3 regions of the Halorhodospira sp. M38 genome follow, and region 2 is predicted to be linked to each of the others. Evidence: predicted binding sites of a transcription regulator. Region 2 holds the regulator's gene; each other region holds the start of a gene.
What was found. Region 2 encodes sigma-54, which starts transcription at its own class of promoters, with help from an activator protein. Its sites were predicted from a motif close to TGGCANGNTNCNTGCTT; they were not measured.
Positions count from the first base shown of each region.

Region 1 (7,066 bases), on a different contig from region 2:
TGGACCCCGATGGCGGAGAGCGCTTCGCGGACGTCATCGAGCTTGAAAGGCTTGATGATTGCCGTTACCAATTTCATGAGCGTCGTCCTCGTTGTACGCGTTGTACGGAGCCGCAGCGGCGAGTGGATGCGGCTGCGGTCATCAGGGGTGTTGCAGGAGGCGTGCCAGGGCCCCGGGGCGACGGCGAAACCGCGCCACACCGGGGGGAACAGGCCGGCGGCCCGGTGACCCCTGCACCAGTCGGGGGCGAGAACGGCGCCGCTGCACGGTTTCGGTGCGTGACCACAGGGTTGGAAAGGCGATGATCGATCAGAAAACCATCGACGAACTGGCGCAGAAGCTCACGGCAAGCCTGCCGGCCGGCGTGCGCGAGTTCCACGACGAGGTGGAGAAGAACGTCCGCGCCTCGCTGCAGGCCGGCTTCTCGCGGCTGGATCTGGTGACCCGCGAGGAGTTCGACGCCCAGGCCAAGGTTCTGGCACGGACCCGGGCCCAGCTCGAGGAACTCAACCGCCGCGTTGCCGAGCTGGAGAAGGCCCAGGGCGGCGGCCCGGGCGGTCCTGCCGGCGGCAGCGACGGCTAACCGGCGGGGCGGTATGCCCCGCTGACCATCGCGTGTGCCCCACGAACCAGGGAGGGTTCCATGGCACTGGCTGTAACCCGGGCGCGGGCGGCGCTCGGCGTGTCGGCCCCCGAGGTCCGGGTGGAGGTCCACTTGGCGCCGGGGCTGCCTGCGTTCTCACTTGTCGGCCTGCCGCGGGCCGAGGTGCGCGAGGCCCGGGACCGGGTCCGCAGCGCCATCATCAACAGCGGCCTGACGTTTCCGGTCGGCCGCGTCACCGTCAATCTCGCCCCCGCGGACCTGCCCAAGGGCGGGGGCCGGTTCGATCTGGCCATCGCTATCGGCGTCCTGGCCGCCTCGGGGCAGGTCCACGGCGACCTCGATTCGCTGGAGTTCATCGGCGAGCTGGCCCTCGGCGGCGAGCTCCGTGAGGTGGGTGCGACCCTGCCGGCGGCCCGCGCCGCCCGCGACGCCGGCCGGCGGCTGATCATCCCCGCCGGCGACGGCGCCGAGGCCGCCCTGGTCCATCCGCAGGGGGCAATAGCCGCGCAGCGGCTGCTGGCGGTCCTCGACCACCTGGACGGCCGTGATCCACTGCCCCCGGTAGGGCCGGCAGCGGCGGCCGAGCAGCGGCCCCGGGGTCCGGATCTGGCCGAGGTCCGCGGTCAGGCCGGACCGCGCCGGGCGCTGGAGGTGGCCGCCGCCGGCGGCCACAACCTGCTGCTCAGCGGGCCGCCGGGCACCGGCAAGAGCATGCTCGCCGAGCGGTTGCCGGGTTTGCTGCCGCCGCTGCCGGAGGCCGAGGCACTGGAAGCGGCGGCGGTGCGCTCGGTCAGCGGCGCGGGGGTGGATCCGGCCACCTGGCGGGTGCCGGCCTTTCGCGCTCCGCACCACACCGTCTCCGCCGCCGCCCTGATCGGTGGCGGGCAGCCGCCGCGTCCCGGCGAGGTCTCCCTGGCTCACCGCGGTGTGCTCTTCCTCGACGAATTCCCGGAGCTGCCGCGCAACGCCCTGGAGGCGCTGCGCGAGCCCCTACAGGCCCGCCAGGTGAGCATCGCCCGCAGCAACGCCCGGGTGACCTACCCGGCGGCGTTCCAGCTGGTCGCGGCGATGAACCCCTGCCCCTGCGGCTACCACGGCGATCCCCGCGGGGTGTGTCGCTGTACGCCGGAACAGGTGGCGCGTTATCGCGACCGGATGACCGGCCCCCTGCTGGATCGCTTCGACATCGCCGTGGAGGTGCCGCGGCTCAGTGCCCGGGAACTGACCGCCGCGCCGGCGGCCGAGCCGAGCGGTGTGGTGGCCGAACGGGTGGCTCGGGCCCGTGAGCGGCGGCGGCAGCGCTCCGGGGTGATCGCCGCCGAACTGGCCGGAGAGGCCCTAGAATCGGCCTGCGCACTGGCGCCAGAAGCCGAGGCGACGCTGGAGCGGGCCACCGAGGTTATCGGCCTGTCGCCGCGCGGGCACCACCGCCTGCTGCGGGTGGCGCGGACGCTGGCCGATCTCGACGAGGTCGACCCCATCGAGGGGCGCCACGTGGCCGAGGCGGTCGGGCTGCGGCGGGGGCTGGAGGAGCGTGGCGGGGCGGGGTAACCCGACCGGAGGCGCCGGCCGGCGCCCCCGGGTGCAGGGGGGTGCGGCTAGAAGGAGCGGGACACGGTGAAGGCCACCTGGGTCTCGTCGTCGTCTTCATCCGCCGCGTCGGAGCTGTTGTAGGTGCCCACTAGGCTGAGATCGAGCGTGCCGTACTCGTAACCGACGCCCAGGGCGGCATCGGCGCCGTCCAGGTTGGTGTCGGAGTCGATCACCAGGTAGCCGAGGTGGGCCATGGCGTAGAAGCCGGCGGCCAGCGGCGTCATCCAGTTGGTCTCCAGATAGACGGAGCTCTCGTCTTCGTCAAAATAATCGTCGGAGACGTGGACGTAGAAGTCCGCCTCCACCTCGCCGAAGGCAGTGCCGGCGCCGGCGTAGGCTTCTACCGTGTTGGAGTCGGAGTCGTCCGGATAGGTGTAGAAGGTCAGCCCCACATCACCCCAGATATCCGGGGTCAGGTCGAAGCCGAAGCCGCCGTAGAAATCCAGCTCCAGTGGGCCCCTGGCGTCCTGTGGCTGCAGGCTCGACGCCCAGGTGCCGACGTACGCCCCGGAGGCGTGGTCTAGGTCGAAGCCACCCTGGACGGCCGGCTCCTCGTCGCTCTCGGAGAAGCCGCGGAAGAGGTAGTTGGAGGTGATCGCCACGTTGGAGGAGAGGCTCCAGCCGGCGCCGATCTCCTCGGCCTGGGCGTTGGCGGAGAGGCCGAGGAGCAGGCCGCCGGCGGCGACTAGCGGGAAAGGCTTTTTCATGGTCGGGCACCTTATGCTGTATCCGTGGGTCAGGGGCGGCCACCGCCACGGGCGGCGCGCAGGGTGCTCATGCAGGGGGTGTGCCAGGTCCGGCCGTGCTAGGTGGAACAAGGGGTTAAGCGGGAGGTTGGGTGCCGCGCCCGCGCGCGGCGGCGTGCCTGCACCAGGAGCGCACGGCGCGCGCACCGAAGGGGTGCGCGCGTTGTGCGTGGTTGCAGCCGGGCCCGACCGGCAGGAAGAATAGCCTCTTTTCGAAACGGACGACGCGAGGGGGTAGGAATGCACCAGGTGTTGCTGTCGACGCACGCGCTGGCCGCCGTGGTCAGTCTCGGTCTGTTTATCGCCCGGGGGATCCTGATGTTCCGTGGCTCTGCAGCGCTCGAGAACAAGGTCCTGCGGGTGGCGCCGCAGGTCGCCGACACCGTGCTGCTGCTGACGGCAGTGGTGCTGATGGTGATGATCGCCCAGTACCCCTTCGTCGACGGCTGGCTCACCGTCAAGCTGCTCGGACTGATCGCCTACATCGTCCTCGGGGTGATCGCCCTGCGCCGAGGCCGCACCCGGCAGATCCGCATGGCCGCGTTCATCGGCGGCATCGCCGTCTTCGGCTACCTCTACCTCTACAGCATCACCCGCGAGCCGCTGCTGATCGTCGGCCTAGGCTGATCCGGATGGCCCCGGGCGCTGCTATAGTGTCCGGGGCAGCGAACGGAGCCGGATCATGCGTCTAACCCGACACAGCGACTACGCCCTGCGGGTCCTGCTCGCCCTTGGGGCGGCACAGGGCGAGCTGGTCACCATTGGCGCGATCGCGGAGCGCTTTGACATCTCGCGCAACCACCTGATGAAGGTGGTCAACCGGCTGGCTGCCCACGGCTTCGTGGAGACCGTCCGCGGCAAGCGTGGGGGGATCCGGTTGGCCCGCCCGCCGGAGGCGATCGCCCTGGGTGAGCTGCTGCGGCGCACCGAGGAGGACTTCACCCTGGTGGAGTGCTTCCGGGACGAGGATCAGCGCTGCCGGATCGAGGGCAACTGCGCCGTGCGCGCCGTACTCGACGAGGCGCTGCACGCCTTCCTGGCGGTGCTGGATCGCTACACCCTGGCCGATCTGCTGCACAACCGCGGCGCCCTGGCCGTGGACCTCGATCTGATCGACCGCCGTGCGGCGGAGACCGGCTGAACGCAGCCCGGGGCTGTCGGGTCAAAGACAGGGAAGGGATTGGAGCGGGTGATGGGAATCGAACCCACATCGCCAGCGTGGGAAGCTGGAGCTCTACCATTGAGCTACACCCGCTGCAGACAGGTAAAATCATAGCGCTGCACGGCGCCGAGGACAACCGGTGCCGCAGTGCCGCAACCGCGTTAGACTATCCGCGATGAGTACAGCAACCAGCATACAGATCCAGGTCAACGGCGAGGGCATGACCCTCCCCGCCGGCGCCAGCTGCGCCGATGTTCTGCAGCGGCTCGGCATCAGCGAGCAGCAGCGTCTGGCGGTGGAGGTTAACGAGACCATCGTCCCCCGCAGCCAGCTCGGTGATCACCAGCTGGCTGATGGCGACCGCATGGAGGTCATCCAGGCCATCGGCGGCGGCTGACCCGGTTCCCCTCAAAGCACGGAGTTCAAGACAAAGATGGCGGATCGCGATCCCCTGGTCATCGCCGGGCGCGAGTATCACTCGCGCCTGCTGGTCGGTACCGGCAAGTACCGCGACATGGAGCAGGCCCGTGCGGCCATCGAGGCAAGTGGCGCCGAGATCGTCACCATCGCCCTGCGCCGCAGCAACATCGGCCAGAACCCGGACGAGCCCAACCTGCTCGAGGCCGTGCCGCCGGATCGCTACACCATCCTGCCCAACACCGCCGGCTGCTATACGGTGAAGGACGCGGTGCGCACCTGCCGCCTGGCCCGCGAGCTGCTCGACGGTCACAACCTGGTCAAGCTGGAGGTGATCGGCGACGAGCGCACCCTCTACCCGGACGTCCCCGGAACCCTCGAGGCCGCGGAGCAGCTGGTGGCCGAAGGCTTCGAGGTGATGGCCTACACCAGCGACGATCCGATCGCCGCCAAGCGGCTCGAGGAGATCGGCTGCGTCGCCGTGATGCCGCTGGCCGCCCCGATCGGCTCCGGGCTCGGCATCCAGAACCGCTACAACATCCTGGAGATCGTCGACCGCCTGCAGGTCCCCGTGCTGGTCGATGCCGGGGTCGGCACCGCCTCCGACGTGGCCGTGGCCATGGAGCTCGGCTGCGACGCGGTGCTGCTCAACACCGCCATCGCCGGGGCGCGGGACCCGGTGCTCATGGCCTCGGCCATGCGCAAGGGCGTGGAGGCCGGGCGCGAGGCGTACCGCGCCGGCCGCATCCCGAAGCGGCGCTACGCCAGCGCGTCGTCCCCCGAGGAAGGGACCTTCTTCGAGTGAGCCAGCTGCGACGGACCCGCACCTTCGTCCGCCGCGAGGGCCGCCTGACCCAGGGGCAGCAGCGCGCGCTGGAGGCGCTCTGGCCGCATTACGGCCTCGACGTCCCGGAGCAGGGTGCCGTGGACCTCGATGCGCTCTTCGGCCGCACGGCGCCACGCGTCCTGGATATCGGCTTCGGCGACGGCGAGGCCCTGGTGGAGATGGCTGCCGCCGATCCCGGGCGCGACTATCTGGGCGTCGAGGTCCACCGCCCGGGGGTGGGCCACTGCCTGCTTTGCGCCGAGCAAGCGCAAGTGGAGAACCTGCGCGTGGCCACCGTGGACGCCGTGGAGCTGGTCCGCCACCACCTCCCGCCGCGGAGTCTGGCGGCGGTGCACATCTTCTTCCCCGACCCTTGGCCGAAGAAGCGCCACCACAAGCGGCGGATCGTCCAGCCGGCCTTCCTCGATCTGCTGGCCGAGCGGCTGGTACCCGGCGGTACCCTGCATCTGGCCACTGACTGGGCCGACTACGCCGAGTGGATGCTCGATACCGTCGAGCCCGACGAGCGCTTCGTGAACACCTGCGGCCCGCGGGCCTTCATCCCGCCCCCGCCGCCTCGCCCGCAGACCAAGTTCGAGCGGCGCGGTCTGCGCAAGGGGCACCAGGTCCACGACCTGATCTATCGCCTCCGGCCCGCCGACGCCGGATAGGCGGGGGCGGGCGGCGGATTACCCGCGGGAGGGGGCCGGGTCGTCGCTGAGTCCGCTCTGGCGTAGCAGCGGTTCGATGCTCGGCGGCCGGCCGCGGAAGCCCTGGAACAGCTCCCGGGCCGGGGCCGCACCGCCCATCTCCAGGATGTTCTCGGCCAGCGACTGGCCCACGCTGCGCTCGAGCAGCCCCTCCTCGCGGAAGCGCTCGAAGGCGTCCGCGGAGAGCACCTCCGCCCACTTGTAGCTGTAGTAGCCGGCGGCGTACCCGCCGGCGAAGATGTGCGCGAAGCTGTGCGGGAAGCGCTGCCAGGCCGGCGGGTGGACCACCGCCACGCGCCGGCGGACATCCTCTAGGGTGCTCAGGATGCCGGCCGCCTCCGGGGCGTCCCGGCGCTGGTGGAGTTCCAGATCGAACAGTGAGAACTCCAGTTGGCGGAGCATCTGCAGCCCGGCCTGGAAGTCGCGGGAGGCCCGCAGCCGTTCGAACAGTGGCTGCGGGAGTGGCTCGCCGGTCTGGTGGTGAGCGGCCAGCAGATCCAGCCCCTCGCGTTCCCAGCACCAGTTCTCGAGCAGCTGGCTGGGCAGCTCGACCGCATCCCACTCGACCCCGTGGATCCCCGCCACCGGGCGCCAGTCTTGGCGAGTGAGCAGGTGGTGCAGGGTGTGGCCGAACTCGTGGAACAGGGTGACCACCTCGTCGTGGGTCAGCAGCGCTGGCTCACCCTCGGCGGTGGGCATGAAGTTGCAGGTCAGGAAGGCCACCGGGGGCTGAACGCCGTCGCCGCGGCGGCGCCGGCTGCAGCACTCGCCCATCCAGGCGCCGCTGCGCTTGCCCGTGCGTGCGTAGAGGTCGGCGTAGAGCCCGCCGCGCGCGGCCCCGTCGGCATCGAGCAGCTCGTAATAGCGGACATCCGGGTGCCAGCTCTCGACGTCGTTGCGGAGCCGGAAGCGGACCCCGAACAACCGCTCGGCGATCGTGAACAGCCCCTCGACCACGTGCTCGGCCGGGAAGTACGGGCGCAGCGTCTCGTCGGAGAGCTGGAAGCG
Region 1 is NZ_JAJNQP010000009.1:46,330-53,395, forward strand. It holds gene LRA98_RS07325 (P-II family nitrogen regulator) at 1-77, opposite strand, end outside; gene ubiK (ubiquinone biosynthesis accessory factor UbiK) at 302-583, shown strand; gene LRA98_RS07335 (YifB family Mg chelatase-like AAA ATPase) at 644-2,155, shown strand; gene LRA98_RS07340 (TorF family putative porin) at 2,203-2,904, opposite strand; gene LRA98_RS07345 (SirB2 family protein) at 3,184-3,570, shown strand; gene LRA98_RS07350 (RrF2 family transcriptional regulator) at 3,626-4,084, shown strand; tRNA gene LRA98_RS07355 (tRNA-Gly) at 4,125-4,198, opposite strand; gene thiS (sulfur carrier protein ThiS) at 4,299-4,502, shown strand; gene LRA98_RS07365 (thiazole synthase) at 4,539-5,327, shown strand; gene trmB (tRNA (guanosine(46)-N7)-methyltransferase TrmB) at 5,324-6,019, shown strand; gene LRA98_RS07375 (M3 family metallopeptidase) at 6,038-7,066, opposite strand, start outside.
Region 1: a site for sigma-54 is predicted at 2,974-2,990, ahead of LRA98_RS07340 (TorF family putative porin). Genes of this name have one in related genera too.

Region 2 (7,066 bases):
GCGCCTGCACGCCGACGTCCGGGGGTCGTATGGAGCGTACTGACGCCGCCAGCCGTATCCGCGTGGGACTGCTCGTCGCCGCGACCCTGCTCGCCGCTGCCCTGCCGGCAACGGCCGTGGGCCAGCGCGACGAGGCACCGATCGAACTGGAGGCCGACCGGGTGGATGTCGACGCGGTCGCCGGAGTCAGCGTCTACGAGGGCGACGCCGTGCTCACGCGGGGCGAGATGCGCATCACCGGGGATCGCATGGAGGTCTACACCGACGAGGACGGCGACCTGAGCCACGTCTACGTCGACGGCACGCCGGCCACCTACCGCGATCACCCCGAGAACCAGCCTCGCCCCGTGCATGCCGAGGCGAAACGCATGGAGTACTACTCCCGCGGTCCCGAACGTGCCCATTTCCAGGGCGATGCACATCTCTGGCAGGGGGATGATCAAGTCACCGCCGAGACCATCGACGTCGACCTGGAGGGGCAGGTCATGAAGGCCCGCGGCGCCGAGGGGCAGCGGGCGCGGACCATCCTGTATCCGGCACGGCGCGAGGAGGAATGACCCGTTGGTGACGCTGCGCGCGGAGGGGCTGAGCAAGCGCTATCGCGGCCGCACCGTGGTCAACGGCGCGGGGCTGGAGGTCGCCGACGGTGAGATCGTCGGCCTGCTCGGCCCCAACGGGGCCGGCAAGACCACGTGCTTTTACATGGTCGTCGGCCTGGTGCAGGCCGACGAGGGACGAATCACCCTGGAAGGCGACGACCTCACCCGGTTGCCCATTCACGCCCGGGCCCGATTGGGCATCGGCTACCTCCCCCAGGAACCCTCGGTCTTTCGTAAACTGAGCGTTGCGGATAACGTACGGGCCATCCTGCAGCTGCGCGACGACCTGGACGGCACTGAGCGCGAGCAGGAGCTGGATCGCCTGCTCGAGGAGTTCGGCGTGACCCACGTGCGCGACTCCCCGGGGATCGCCCTGTCCGGGGGCGAGCGCCGGCGCGTGGAGATCGCCCGCGCCCTCGCGGCGAATCCGCGGTTCATACTGCTTGATGAGCCATTCGCCGGGGTCGACCCCATCTCGGTGGGCGAGATCCAGCGGATCGTCCGCCAGCTGGCGCAACGGGGTATCGGCGTGCTGATCACCGACCATAACGTGCGCGAGACGCTGGGCATCGTGCAACGCGCCTACATCCTCAGTGACGGCGAGGTGCTGGCCGCCGGGGACGCCGAGAGCGTGCTGGCCAACCCGCGGGTACGCGAGGTGTACCTGGGCGAGGACTTCCGCCTGTGAGTGACGGACTACGGATGCTTCAAGCACAACGGACACGGCCATGAAGCAGTCGCTTCAGCTACGCATCGGTCAGCAGCTGACCATGACCCCGCAGCTGCAGCAGGCCATCCGGCTGCTGCAACTCTCCAGCCTGGAGCTGCGCACCGAGATCCAGCAGGCCCTGGAGTCGAACTTCATGCTCGAGCTCGATGAGGAGGCCGAACCCGGGCAGGAGCAGGAGCAGCAGGAAACGGAACCCCACGAGGACGAGGCACCGGCCAGCGAACCCGCCGGCGAGGACATCCCCGAAGACCTGCCCCTGGACACCTCCTGGGACGACATCTACGACGGCAGCACGGCACTGAGCGCCCCCGGCGACGAGGGTGCGCAGCGCGACACCCTCGACAACCGGCCGGCCGCCTCCGACAGCCTCCAGCAGCACCTGCACGCGCAGATCGAGCTCGAGGCCTTCTCCGCCCGGGAGCGCTCCATCGCCGAGGTCATCGTCGACGCCGTCGGCGACGACGGCTACCTGACCCAGAGCACCGAGGATCTGCTGGCCGGCTGTCCGGCCGACGAGCAAGTCAGCGCCGAGGAGCTAGAGGCGGTCCTGCAGCGTGTCCAGCGGCTCGACCCGACCGGCGTTGCCGCCCGCGACCCTCAGGAAGCGCTGTGCGTCCAGCTCGAGCAGCTTCCCGAGGACACGCCCTGGCGTGCGGAGGCGCAGCACGCCCTCCTCCACCACCTGGAGCTCATCGCCGAACGCCGCCATGACGACCTGGGCCGCGCCCTGGGGGTCGGCGAAGATGCCCTCGGCGGCATCCTCGGTCTGATCCAGAGCCTCGATCCACGCCCGGGCTCGCAGATCAGCGACACAACCCCGGACTACATCATCCCCGATGTCCTCGTCGTGCGCCGCGACGGCGTCTGGCAGGTGGAACTCAACGGCGAGACCGCCCCCCGCTTGCGCGTCAACGCGTATTACGCCAGCCTGATCCGCAGAGCGGACCGCAGCGCGGACAACCACTGCCTGCGCAACCATCTCCAAGAGGCGCGCTGGCTGATCAAGAGCCTGCGCAGCAGGAACGAGACCTTGCTGAAAGTGGCCAGCGCCATCGTAGAGCGGCAACAGGGGTTCCTCGACCACGGCGAGGAGGCGATGCAACCACTGGTTCTGCGCGAGATCGCCGAGGCGGTGGAGATGCACGAGTCCACCATCTCCCGCATCACCACCAACAAGTACATGCACACCCCGCGGGGCACCTTCGAGTTCAAGTACTTTTTCTCGAGCCACGTGCAGACCAGCGACGGCGGAGAGGCTTCGGCGACGGCGATCCGGGCGCGGATCCGCCGGCTGATCGCCGAGGAGGATCGGGCAAAACCGCTGAGTGACAGCGCGATTGCGCGTATCCTTCATGAGGAGGGGATCCAGGTGGCGCGTCGGACGGTCGCCAAGTACCGGGAGTCCCTGTCCATCGCATCGTCGGCGGAGCGCAGGGAGGCCCGGGGGCGCTGAGGCCCCCGGCTCCGCCGGCGGCAAAGGGGTTCAGGAGGCGGTATGCAGATCAAGCTCAGTGGGCATCATGTCGAGATCACCCCGGCCCTCCGGGCGCATGTGAACGAGAAGATGCAACGCATCCAGCGCCACTTCGACCACGTCATCGATACCGAGGTGATCCTCACGGTGGAGAAGAAGCAGCAGAAGGCCGAGTCGGTCATCCACATCGGGGGTGGCGGCGGGCGCGTTTTTGCCGATGCCATCGAGGAGGATCTCTATGCAGCCATTGACGTGCTCGTGGACAAGCTTGACCGTCAGGTCCTGAAACACAAAGAGAAGGCCGTCGATCAGCGACGGCAGGGCGCGTCCCTCAAGGCCAGCCTTTAAGGCGGCGGGACGCGGTTCAGCGGGCCAGCCGATCGGACACTCCATGGACATCGAGCAACTCATCACGCCGGAACGTGTTCGCTGCGAGAGCGGCATCGAGGACAAGGAGCAGGTGCTCCTGCGCATAGGCGAGCTGATCGGGGCCAGCGGCGACGGCCTCGACGCCCGGGAGATCAGCAACCGGTTGCTGGCCCGTGAGCGACTGGGCAGCACGGGCCTGGGGCACGGCGTCGCCGTGCCCCACGCCCGCATCGACGGGATCGACCGCGCCATCGGGGCCCTCATCCGCCTGGACCGGGGCATCGATTTCGACGCCTTCGACAAGGCACCGGTGGACCTGCTCTTCGCCCTCGTCGTACCCGAGCACTTCACCGACGAGCACCTGCAGATCCTCGCCAGCCTTGCCGAGATGTTCAGCGACAGCAGCCTGTGCGAGCGGCTGCGCCGCTCCTCGGACGGGGACGAGCTGCAGATGGCCCTGCGCGAATGGCAGTCGCACGCCGACCCATCGTGAACGCGGCCGGGAACCGGCCGGTCATCCCCGGCCTGCTGATGGCGGTCCACGGCCGCGGGATTCTGCTGGAGGGCCCCAGCGGCGTGGGCAAGAGCGACGCCGCCCTGGCGCTGCTCGACCGTGGTCACGCCCTGGTGGCCGACGACGCCGTACAGCTGCGCCGCGACGGTGATCGCCTGCTCGGCGCCGGTCCGCAGCAGGGGCGGGGGCTGCTCTGCCTGCGCGACCTCGGCCTGGTGGACATCACCGAACTCTACGGCCCCGCGGCGCTGCGCAGCGAGACCGCCGTGGCTCTGTGCATCCAGCTCCAGCGCGCTCCCGGCCCCACCGAAGCCGAGGCCGCCCTGCACGGCCGGCGCGATCACCGCGAACTGCTCGGCCTGGCCCTACCCCGGGTGACCCTGACCGACAGCGAACGCCGGCCGCTGGCGCCGCTGATCGAGGCCGCCGCCGGCCGCCTCGTCGCGGAGGTCGCAACACACCAGCGCAGCGGCCGGAACCACGGGGTGCCGGCATGAGCGAACTGCGCCTGATCGTGGTCAGCGGCCTGTCGGGCTCGGGCAAGAGCGTCGCCCTGCACACCCTGGAAGACGCCGGTTACTACTGCATCGATAACCTGCCAGTGAGCCTGATCGGCGAGCTGGCCCGCTACGCGCAGAATCGCGACGCACCCACCGGCGAGCGCTTCGCGGTGGGGCTGGACGCCCGCAACCCGCCCCGCGACCTACAGCGCCTGCCCGAGACGCTGACTGCGCTGCGCGAGCAGGGCATCGCCACCGAGGTGCTGTTCCTCTACGCCGAAGACGCCATCCTCATGCGCCGCTATAGCGAGACCCGGCGGCGCCACCCCCTGGCCGAGGGCGATCAGCCGCTGGCCGACGCCCTGCGCGCCGAGCGCGCCCTGCTCGAACCGCTGCGCGAGGTGGCCGACTGGAGTATCGACACCTCGCGGACCACGGTCCACGACCTGCGCGGGCTGATCTCCGAGCGGGTCGCGGGCGAGCGCAGCGGTGTGTCGGTGCTGGTCCAGTCCTTCGGCTTTAAGCACGGCATCCCCACGGACGCCGACTACGTCTTCGACGCCCGCTGCCTGCCCAATCCACACTGGGAGCCTCGGCTGCGCGCCTACACCGGCCGCGATGACAGCGTCCGCGCCTTCCTGGAGGCGCAGCCCGAAACCGAGACCCTGTTCGACCAGATCGACACGATGATTCGCCACTGGCTGCCGGTCCATCAGCAGTCAGGGCGCAGCTACCTGACCGTGGCCATCGGCTGCACCGGCGGGCAGCACCGTTCGGTCTACCTCGCCGAGCGGCTGGCCGCAGCACTGCAGGCTGACTGCAGCCACGTGACCCTGCGCCACCGGGAGCTGTCATGAGGGTCGGACTGCTCATCGTCGCCCACCGACACATCGGCTCGGAGATCCTGGCCACGGCCTCGCGCACGCTCGGCATCTGCCCGCTGCAGACCGAGTCGCTGGAGGTCTTCAACGAGGACGAGCGCAACGAGCTACTCGAACGCGCCGGCTCCCTGATCACCCGACTCGACCAGGGGGCCGGGGTCCTCATCCTCTCCGACGCCTACGGCTCCACCCCCTCCAACGTCGCCGTGGCGGCCGGCACCGACCGCCACTGCCGGGTGGTCACCGGCCTGAACCTGCCGATGCTCCTGCGCGTCTTCAACTACCCCGGGCGATCCCTCGACGAACTGGCCGAATCCGCCGCTGCCGGCGGCCGAGCCGGCATCATCGCGGTCGGTGAAGGAGCCCCGCCGTCATGATCGAGCAACAAGCCACCATCACCAACCGCCTCGGACTCCACGCCCGGGCCGCCGCCCGTTTCGTGACCATCGCCAGCGAGTACGAGAGCGAGATCCACGTCCGCTACGGGGACAAGCGCGTCAACGGCAAGAGCATCATGGGACTGATGATGCTCGCCGCCGGCCATCAGGCCACGATCACCATTGAGGCCGAGGGCGCGGACGCCGAGGCCGCCCTCGAGGCCCTAACCCGTCTGGTGGCCGAGGGCTTCGGCGAGACCGAGCACGGTTGACCCGCGCCCGGCACCGGACGCTCACTGCCCGGCGACGGTCATCTCCTCGACCAGGATCGAGCCACAGCGGATGTTGCCGCGCCGGTCCACGTCGCCGCCCACCGCCTGGATGCCGGCGAAAAGATCGCGCAGATGGCCGGCGATGGTGATCTCCTGGACCGGGCGGTCGATGGCCCCGTTCTCCACCCAGAAACCGGCGGCACCACGGGAGTAGTCGCCGGTGACCAGGTTGACCCCCTGGCCCATCAGTTCAGTGACCACCACCCCGCGGCCCATGCGCCGGAGCAGGGCGTCGAAGTCCTCATCGCCGCCGCTGACCTCCAGGTTGTGGACGCCGCCGGCGTTGGCTGTGGTCTCCAGGCCCAGCCGGCGGGCGGAGTAGCTGTCCAGCACATAGCGCTGCAGCACCCCGTCCTGCACCAGCGCCGACTCGGTGGTGGCTACCCCTTCCGCATCGAACGCCGTGCTGCCCAGCGCCCGGCAAATGTGCGGCCGCTCGACCATCTGCAGCCAGGCGGGGAAGAGCTGCTCGCCGGCGCTGTCGACCAGGAACGAAGCCTGCCGGTACAGGGCACTGCCCCGGACCGCCGAGACCAGATGGCCCACCAGCCCGCGGGCCACGGGAGCACGGAAGAGCACCGGTACCCGTTCGGTGTTGAGACTCTCGGCGCCAAGCCGGGCCACGGCGTGCTCGGCCGCCTGGCGCCCCACAGCCCGGGCCTCTTCCAGAGCCGCGGGGTCGCGGGCCACGCTGTACCAGTGGTCGCGCTGCATGGCCTCGCCGCGTCCGGCCACCGCCACGCAGTGGATACCGTGGCGCGACTCCGGCAGCACCGAAAAGAAACCGTGGCTGTTGCCGTAGGCGTGCAGGCCGCGGTGGATGCTGACCCCGGCACCCTCGGTGTTCTCGATACGCCGATCGGCCTCCACCGCCGCCGCCTCGCAGTCGCGGGCGAGCTCCACGGCGTCGTCCGCCGACAGGGGCCAGGGGTGATCGAGGTCGAGGTCCGGCGGGTCCACCGCCATGCGCTCGGCCGGTGCCAGACCGTTCGCAGGGTCCTCGGAGGTGTAGCGGGCGATGTCGCAGGCCGCCTGCACGGCTTCGCGCACCGCCTGCTCGGACAGCTCCCCGGCCGAGGCACTGCCCTTGCGGCCACCGAAGTACACGGTGACCCCCATATCCCGGCCACGGTGGTGCTCCAGGGTATCGATCTCACCCTTGCGAACGTTCACCGAAAGGCCGATGTCGCCGGAGCAGGCCGCCTCGGCAGCATCGGCCCCGTGCCCGCGGGCCTCGTCGAGGGCCTGCTGCACCAGACCTTCCAGCGCTGCCGGGGCGGGTAGTTCGTT
Region 2 is NZ_JAJNQP010000010.1:63,407-70,472, reverse strand. It holds gene lptC (LPS export ABC transporter periplasmic protein LptC) at 1-43, shown strand, start outside; gene lptA (lipopolysaccharide transport periplasmic protein LptA) at 30-557, shown strand; gene lptB (LPS export ABC transporter ATP-binding protein) at 562-1,287, shown strand; gene LRA98_RS07865 (RNA polymerase factor sigma-54) at 1,328-2,782, shown strand; gene hpf (ribosome hibernation-promoting factor, HPF/YfiA family) at 2,825-3,151, shown strand; gene LRA98_RS07855 (PTS sugar transporter subunit IIA) at 3,195-3,665, shown strand; gene LRA98_RS07850 (HPr kinase/phosphorylase) at 3,662-4,183, shown strand; gene rapZ (RNase adapter RapZ) at 4,180-5,043, shown strand; gene LRA98_RS07840 (PTS sugar transporter subunit IIA) at 5,040-5,444, shown strand; gene LRA98_RS07835 (HPr family phosphocarrier protein) at 5,441-5,716, shown strand; gene pmbA (metalloprotease PmbA) at 5,738-7,066, opposite strand, start outside.

Region 3 (7,066 bases), on a different contig from region 2:
GAGCTGATCGTCCACATCAACCAGGAGGGCGTCGAGCAGGGCATCGGGCCGTTCAGCCACGGCTCCAAGGTCCATACCGACGTCATGAAGACCCAGTCGCTCAAGCAGGCGATGGACCGGCACCGCTTCGATGCGGCCTTCGGCGGCGCCCGCCGCGACGAAGAAAAATCCCGCGCCAAGGAGCGCGTCTACTCCTTCCGCGACCGCCACCACCGCTGGGACCCCAAGGGCCAGCGCCCGGAGCTCTGGCAGCTCTACAACGGCCGCGTCCACAAGGGCGAGAGCATGCGCATCTTTCCCCTGTCCAACTGGACCGAGCTGGATATCTGGCAGTACATCTACCTGGAGGACATCCCCATCGTCCCCCTCTACTACGCCGCCGAGCGCCCGGTGGTCGAGCGCGACGGCACCCTGATCATGGTCGATGACGAGCGCATGCCGCTGGAAGAAGGCGAGCAGCCGCGCTACGAGAAGGTCCGCTTCCGCACCCTCGGCTGCTACCCGCTCACCGGCGCGATCCGCTCCGAGGCCGACACGCTGCCGGAGATCATCCAGGAGATGCTGCTCACCCGCACCTCCGAGCGGCAGGGGCGGGTCATCGACCACGACTCGGCGGGGTCGATGGAAGAGAAAAAACGCCAAGGGTATTTCTGATCATGTCCCACGCCTCCGATCTGATCGCCACCGACATCGAGTCCTACCTCAAGCAGCACGAGCACAAGGATCTGCTGCGTTTTATCACCTGCGGCTCGGTGGACGACGGCAAGAGCACCTTCATCGGGCGGCTGCTCCACGACTCGGCGCTGGTCTACGAGGACCAGCTCGCTGCGGTGCGCCAGGACTCGAGTCGCTACGGCACCACCGGCGACGACGTGGACCTGGCACTGCTCGTCGATGGCCTGCAATCCGAGCGCGAGCAGGGCATCACCATCGACGTCGCCTACCGCTACTTCTCCACCGATAAGCGCAAGTTCATCATCGCCGACACCCCGGGCCATGAGCAGTACACCCGCAACATGGCCACCGGTGCCTCGACGGCGCAGCTGGCGGTGATCCTGGTCGACGCCCGCCACGGGGTGCAGGTACAGACCCGGCGGCATAGCTACATCTGCGCGCTGCTGGGCATCCGCCACGTCGTGCTGGCCATCAACAAGATGGACCTGGTCGACTGGGATCAGGGCGCGTTCGAGCGCATCCGGAACGAGTACACGGCCTTCGCGCGCCGGCTCGGCATCCCCGACGTGCGCTGCGTGCCGCTGTCCGCGCTCAAGGGCGACAACGTCGTCCACCGCAGCGAGCAGATGCCGTGGTACGACGGCCCAACGCTGATGGAGCTGCTCGAGACCGTCGAGGCCAAGGCCGACCGCAACCTGCGCGATCTGCGCCTGCCGGTACAGACCGTGATCCGCCCCTCCCACGATTTCCGCGGCTTCGCCGGCACCCTGGCCGCCGGTACGGTCCGCCCCGGCGATGAGGTCGTCGCCCTGCCCTCCGGACTGCGCAGCCGCGTGGAGCGCGTAGTCACCTACGACGGCGACCTGGATGTGGCCTTCCCGCCGCAGTCGGTGACCGTCACCCTGGCCGACGAGATCGATATCTCCCGCGGGGATGTCCTCGCCAGCCCACGGCGGCCGGCGACGGTGGACGACACCCTGGATGCGCGCATCGTGTGGATGGCCGAGCAACCCCTGCTGCCCGGACGCCAGTACGACATCAAGCTGGGCACGGCCACCGTCCCGGCGGTGGTCGAGCGCATCCACCACCGCATCGACGTCAACACCCTCGAGCACCACCAGGCGGAGGAGCTCGGGCTCAACGAGATCGGCCTGTGCCGCGTCCAGCTCTCGGCGCGGGTGCCGTTCGACCCCTATGAGGAGATCGCCAACACCGGCGCGTTCATCGTCATCGACCGGATGAGCCTGCACACCGTCGGCGCCGGCATGGTCACCCGCGCCGCCACCGAGGCCGCCGGCGCCGAGACCGACGTGCCGCGCCGCCAGCTGGCGCTGAGCAAGACCCAGCGCGCCGGGCAGAAGGGCCAGCGGCCGTGCATCGTCTGGCTCACCGGCCTGTCCGGCTCGGGCAAGTCGAGCCTGGCCAATGCCCTCGAGCAGGCACTGTTTCGCCGCGGCTACCACAGCTACCTGATCGACGCCGGCAACGTCCGCCACGGCCTGAGCCACGACCTGGACTTCAGCCGCGATGCCCGGGCCGAGAACATCCGCCGCATCGCCGAGACGGCCACCATGTTCGTCGACGCCGGTCTGATCACCGTCTGCGCCAGCCTCTCGCCCTACCGCGACGACCGCGCCATGGTCCGCGAGCGGGTGGAGCCCGGCGAGTTCATCGAGGTGTACGTGGACGCCCCCATCGAGGCGTGCCGCGCTGCGGACCTCGACGGCCTCTACGCCCGCGCCGACGCCGGCGAGATCCAGGGGCTGCCGGGTGTGGATATCCCCTACGAGGCGCCGGAGCAGCCCGAGGTCCACGTCGATACGGTGGCGGAGGATCTGGAGACCTCGGTGCGCCGGATCCTTGCCGCCCTGGAGGAGCGCGGGGTGCTGCGCTAGCCCGCCCCGCGCCTACCCCTTGAGCACGCCGAGCGGACGCAGCCGGGCCACCCGGCGGCCGATGCCGGCGTGGGCGACCACGTCCACCACGTCGGCCACGTCCTTGTAGGCCTCGGCCAGCTCCTCGGCCACCGTATCCCGCGACGAGGCGCGCACCTCGATGCCGGCGGCGGCCAATTCGGCATCCAGGTCGCGCCCCTTGGCCGCCCGCTTGGCCTGACGGCGGCTCAGCCGGCGCCCGGCGCCGTGGGCGCAGGAGCCGAAGGTCTCGGCGTAGGCGCCCTGGGTGCCGAGCAGGACGTAGGAGTAGCGGGTCATATCGCCGGGCAACAGCACCGGCTGCCCCAGCCCGCGCAGGTCCTCGGGCAGCTCCGGATGCCCCGGCGGGAAGGCGCGGGTGGCCCCCTTGCGGTGGACGCACAGCTCGCGCTCCTCGCCGTCGATCCGGTGGCGCTCGAACTTGGCGATGTTGTGCGAGACGTCGTAGACCAGCTTCAGGTGGGCGGTCTCGCCGAGGACCTCGGCAAAGACCTGGCGCACCTGCTGGGTCATGGCCTGGCGGTTGACGTAGGCGAAGTTGGCGGCGGCCTGCATGGCCCCCAGGTAGTCCCGCGCCGCGGAGCAGCTCAGCGGCGCACAGGCGAGCTGGCGATCGGGCAGCTCGATGCTGTTGCGCCCGGTGATCCGCTCCATGGTCACCAGAAAGTCATCACAGACCTGGTGGCCGAGCCCGCGCGAGCCGGAGTGGATGAGCACGGTCAGCGTCCCCGCCTCCAGCCCCAGGCGCAGGGCGGCGGGCTCGTCGTAGACGGCATCGACGCAGCCGATCTCGATGAAGTGGTTGCCGGAGCCGACGGTGCCCACCTGATCCCGACCGCGCTGGATGGCCCGATCGCTGACCGCCTCGGGGTCCGCCCCGGGCAGCCGGCCGCCATCCTCGATCCGCGCCAGGTCCGCGGGCTCGCCCAGCCCCACCTCGACGGCCCACTCCGCCCCCTCGCGCAGCAGCCGGCGCATGTCCCGGTTGCGCAGCAGGCGATCGCCGTAGCCCCGCCCCACCCCGGCCGGGATGCGCTGGAAGAGCCGGTCCATCAGCGCCGGCAGATGGCCGCCCAGATCCTCGGCGTGCAGGGGGGTGCGCAGCAGGCGGACCCCGCAGTTGATGTCATATCCGACCCCGCCGGGCGAGACGACACCACCCTGGGCCGGATCGAAAGCCGCCACGCCGCCGATGGGGAAGCCAAACCCCCAGTGGATATCCGGCATGCCGATGGAACGGCCCACCACCCCGGGCAGGCAGGCCACGTTGGCCACCTGGCGCACGGCCTCGGTGTCGCGGATATCCTCGATCAGGGCGTCGCTGGCGAAGATCAGCCCGTCCACCCGCATGCGCCCCTGTCGCGGCACCCGCCAGCGGCACCCGTTGAGCCGTTCCAGCACCAGGCCATCGGTAGCCTCGATGTGTTTCGCCATGCCCGCCTCCTCAACGGTTGCTGCCGTGCCCCGTGATCCCGGGCCGATCCCAGCCCCCAAGGTCGCATGCGCGGCCAGCCTCGTCCTCCCCCCTCCGCAAGGTTAGACCCTCGGGCGCGCACCATGGCGGTGCATTCGCCCCGGGGTGGTGCCCCCGCATCGGGCGCGCGGACCGGGCTGACCGGGACGACCCGGCTGCCTCGGCCCGTAACTGACTGTTTCCCCATGCCTCGCCGACCTGGCCCGCGTCTTGCTTGTGGTACAGGCAGCGGCAGTATCGACCGCGAAGGGCTACGGCTCGGAGGATCCGGCCCGACGCGTCACCGCAGACAATCTGGCCAAAAGGGCGACTAGGGTTCCGTCCGCACATCCGCGGGGCCTGGTCCGAGAGTCGCCGACCTCTCTCAGGGGGGTTACACGGAGGGACAAAAGCCCGGGAGATCGCGATCGATGCTCCCGCTTTGTACCCAACGGCAACCCCGAGGGAGAGATCCCATGAGCCGCAACCAGCACCCCCTGCGCCAACGACTCACCCACCTGTGTGCCGCCGCGGCCCTGTTTAGCACCGCCGCACTGCCCCTGGCCGCCTCGGCGGATGAACGCGACTCCTTCCGCATCGCCTGGAGCATCTACGTCGGCTGGATGCCCTGGGACTTCGGCGAGGCCGAGGGCATCGTCGACAAGTGGGCGGACAAGTACGACATCGAGATCGATGTGGTCCAGATCAACGACTACATCGAGTCGATCAACCTCTACACCGCCGGTTCCTTCGACGGCGTGACCCTGACCAACATGGACGCCCTGACCATCCCGGCGGCCAGCGGTGTCGACACCACCGCGCTGATCGCCGGCGACTTCTCCGACGGCAACGACGGCCTGGTACTGAAAGGGACCGACGACCTGGCCGACGTCGAAGGGCAGCGCATCCACCTGGTGGAGCTGTCCGTCTCCCACTACCTGCTGGCCCGTGCCCTGGACTCGGTGGGGCTGAGCGAGCGGGACGTGCAGGTGGTCAACACCGCCGACGCCGACATCGTCGGTGCCTTCCGCTCGGACGACGTCCGCGCCGCCGTGGCGTGGAACCCGCAACTGGGGGAGATCCGCAACCACGAGGACGCCCACGTGGTGTTCGACTCCTCGGACATCCCCGGCGAGATCATCGACCTGCTCGGCGTGCGCACCGAGGTGCTGGAAGAGCACCCGGAACTCGGCAAGGCACTGACCGGGGCCTGGTACGAGATCATGGACGTCATGTCCGGGGACGATGCCGCCGGTGAGGCTGCCCGCACCGCCATGGCCGAGGCGGCCGGCACCGATCTGGCCGGCTACGAGGCGCAGCTCGCCTCCACCACCTTCTTCTACGACCCCGCCGAGGCGGTGGACTTCGTCACCAGCGAACAGCCCGCCGAGACCATGGAGAACGTCCGCCAGTTCGCCTACAAGCACGGGCTGCTCGGCGAGCGTGCCCCCAGCCCCGACTTCGTCGGGATCGAGCTGGCCGACGGCTCCACCCTGGGCGATGAGGCCAACGTCCAGTTGCGCTTCACCGACCGGTTCATGCGCAAGGCCGCCGAAGGCGAGCTGTAACGCCCCGCCCGGGGCGGATCAGCCCGCCCCGGGCCCCATCGGCCGCAGGAGCGTCATCCATGAAACGCCTGATCAACCGCCACCCGGGCCGGGTGGGAGGGGTCGCCTTGGCGATGCTCCCTTTCGTCCTCGCCCTGGTCGCCTACACCATCGCCTCGTCCCAGCGCCTGGCCGAGAACCCCAACGACCCGGTGCTGCCGTCGCTGATCACCCTGGCCGAATCGTTCCTGCGCCTGGCCAGCGAGGAGAGCCGGCGCACCGGCGAGGTGCTGCTGTGGCTGGACACCGGCGCCAGCCTGACCCGGCTCGGGCTCGGCGTGGCCCTGGCGGCCGCCGCCGGTCTGCTGGTCGGCGTCCTCAACGGCTCGCTGCCCTACGCCCGGCGCACCTTCGCCCCCTTCGTCACCGCCGTGGCCATGATCCCGCCCCTAGCGGTCCTGCCCATCCTCTTCATCGCCTTCGGCGTCGGCGAGCTGGCCAAGGTGATGCTGATCGTCTTCGGCATCGCACCGTTCATCATGCGCGACCTCCAGCAACGGGTCGAAGAGCTGCCCCGCGAGCAGCTGATCAAGGCGCAGACCCTGGGCGCCTCCACCTGGCAGATCGTGCTGCGGGTGGTGCTGCCGCAGACCCTGCCGCGGCTGATCGACGCCACACGACTGAGCCTCGGCGCCGCGTGGCTCTTTCTCATCGCCTCGGAGGCGATCGCCGCCACCGAGGGGCTCGGCTACCGGATCTTCCTCGTCCGGCGCTACCTGGATATGGAGACGATCCTCCCCTACGTGGCGTGGATCACCCTGCTCGCCTTCCTCATCGACCTGACCCTGCGCGGCGTCAATCGCTGGTTCTTCCCCTGGTACGCCGCAAGGAGCGCCCGCTCATGAGTGCCACCATCCGCCTGGAGAACGTCTGGAAGTCCTACGGCGACGACGTCGTCCTGGAGAACCTGTCGCTGGAGGTTGCCGCCGGCTCCTTCGTCACCCTGGTCGGGGCCTCGGGCTGCGGCAAGACCACCTTCCTCAAGCTGCTCCTCGGCGAGGAGGCGCCGAGCCGCGGCCGCCTGCTCCTGGACGAGGCCCCGCTGCCCGGCGAGCCCGGCCCGGACCGCGGCGTGGTCTTCCAGCGCTACTCGGTCTTCCCGCACCTGACCGCCGTGCAGAACGTGCTCCTCGGCCTGGAGCTGGCCGGCGCCCCGTGGCTGGGGCGGCTCTTCGGTGCCGCACGGCGCAACGCCCGGGCCGAGGCGGTGGCCGCGCTCGAGTCGGTGGGCCTGGGGCACGCGCTGGACAAGTACCCGCCGGAGCTCTCCGGCGGCATGCAGCAGCGGCTGGCCATCGCCCAGACCCTGATCAAGAACCCCCGGGTGCTGCTCCTCGACGAGCCCTTTGGCGCCCTCGACCCGGGCATCCGGCAGGACATGCACGCCCTGGTGCAAA
Region 3 is NZ_JAJNQP010000009.1:77,779-84,844, reverse strand. It holds gene cysD (sulfate adenylyltransferase subunit CysD) at 1-654, shown strand, start outside; gene cysN (sulfate adenylyltransferase subunit CysN) at 657-2,570, shown strand; gene LRA98_RS07485 (RtcB family protein) at 2,583-4,043, opposite strand; guanidine-I (ykkC/yxkD leader) riboswitch at 4,383-4,485, shown strand; gene LRA98_RS07480 (putative urea ABC transporter substrate-binding protein) at 4,539-5,630, shown strand; gene LRA98_RS07475 (ABC transporter permease) at 5,690-6,514, shown strand; gene LRA98_RS07470 (ATP-binding cassette domain-containing protein) at 6,511-7,066, shown strand, end outside.
Region 3: a site for sigma-54 is predicted at 4,283-4,299, ahead of LRA98_RS07480 (putative urea ABC transporter substrate-binding protein). Genes of this name have one in related genera too.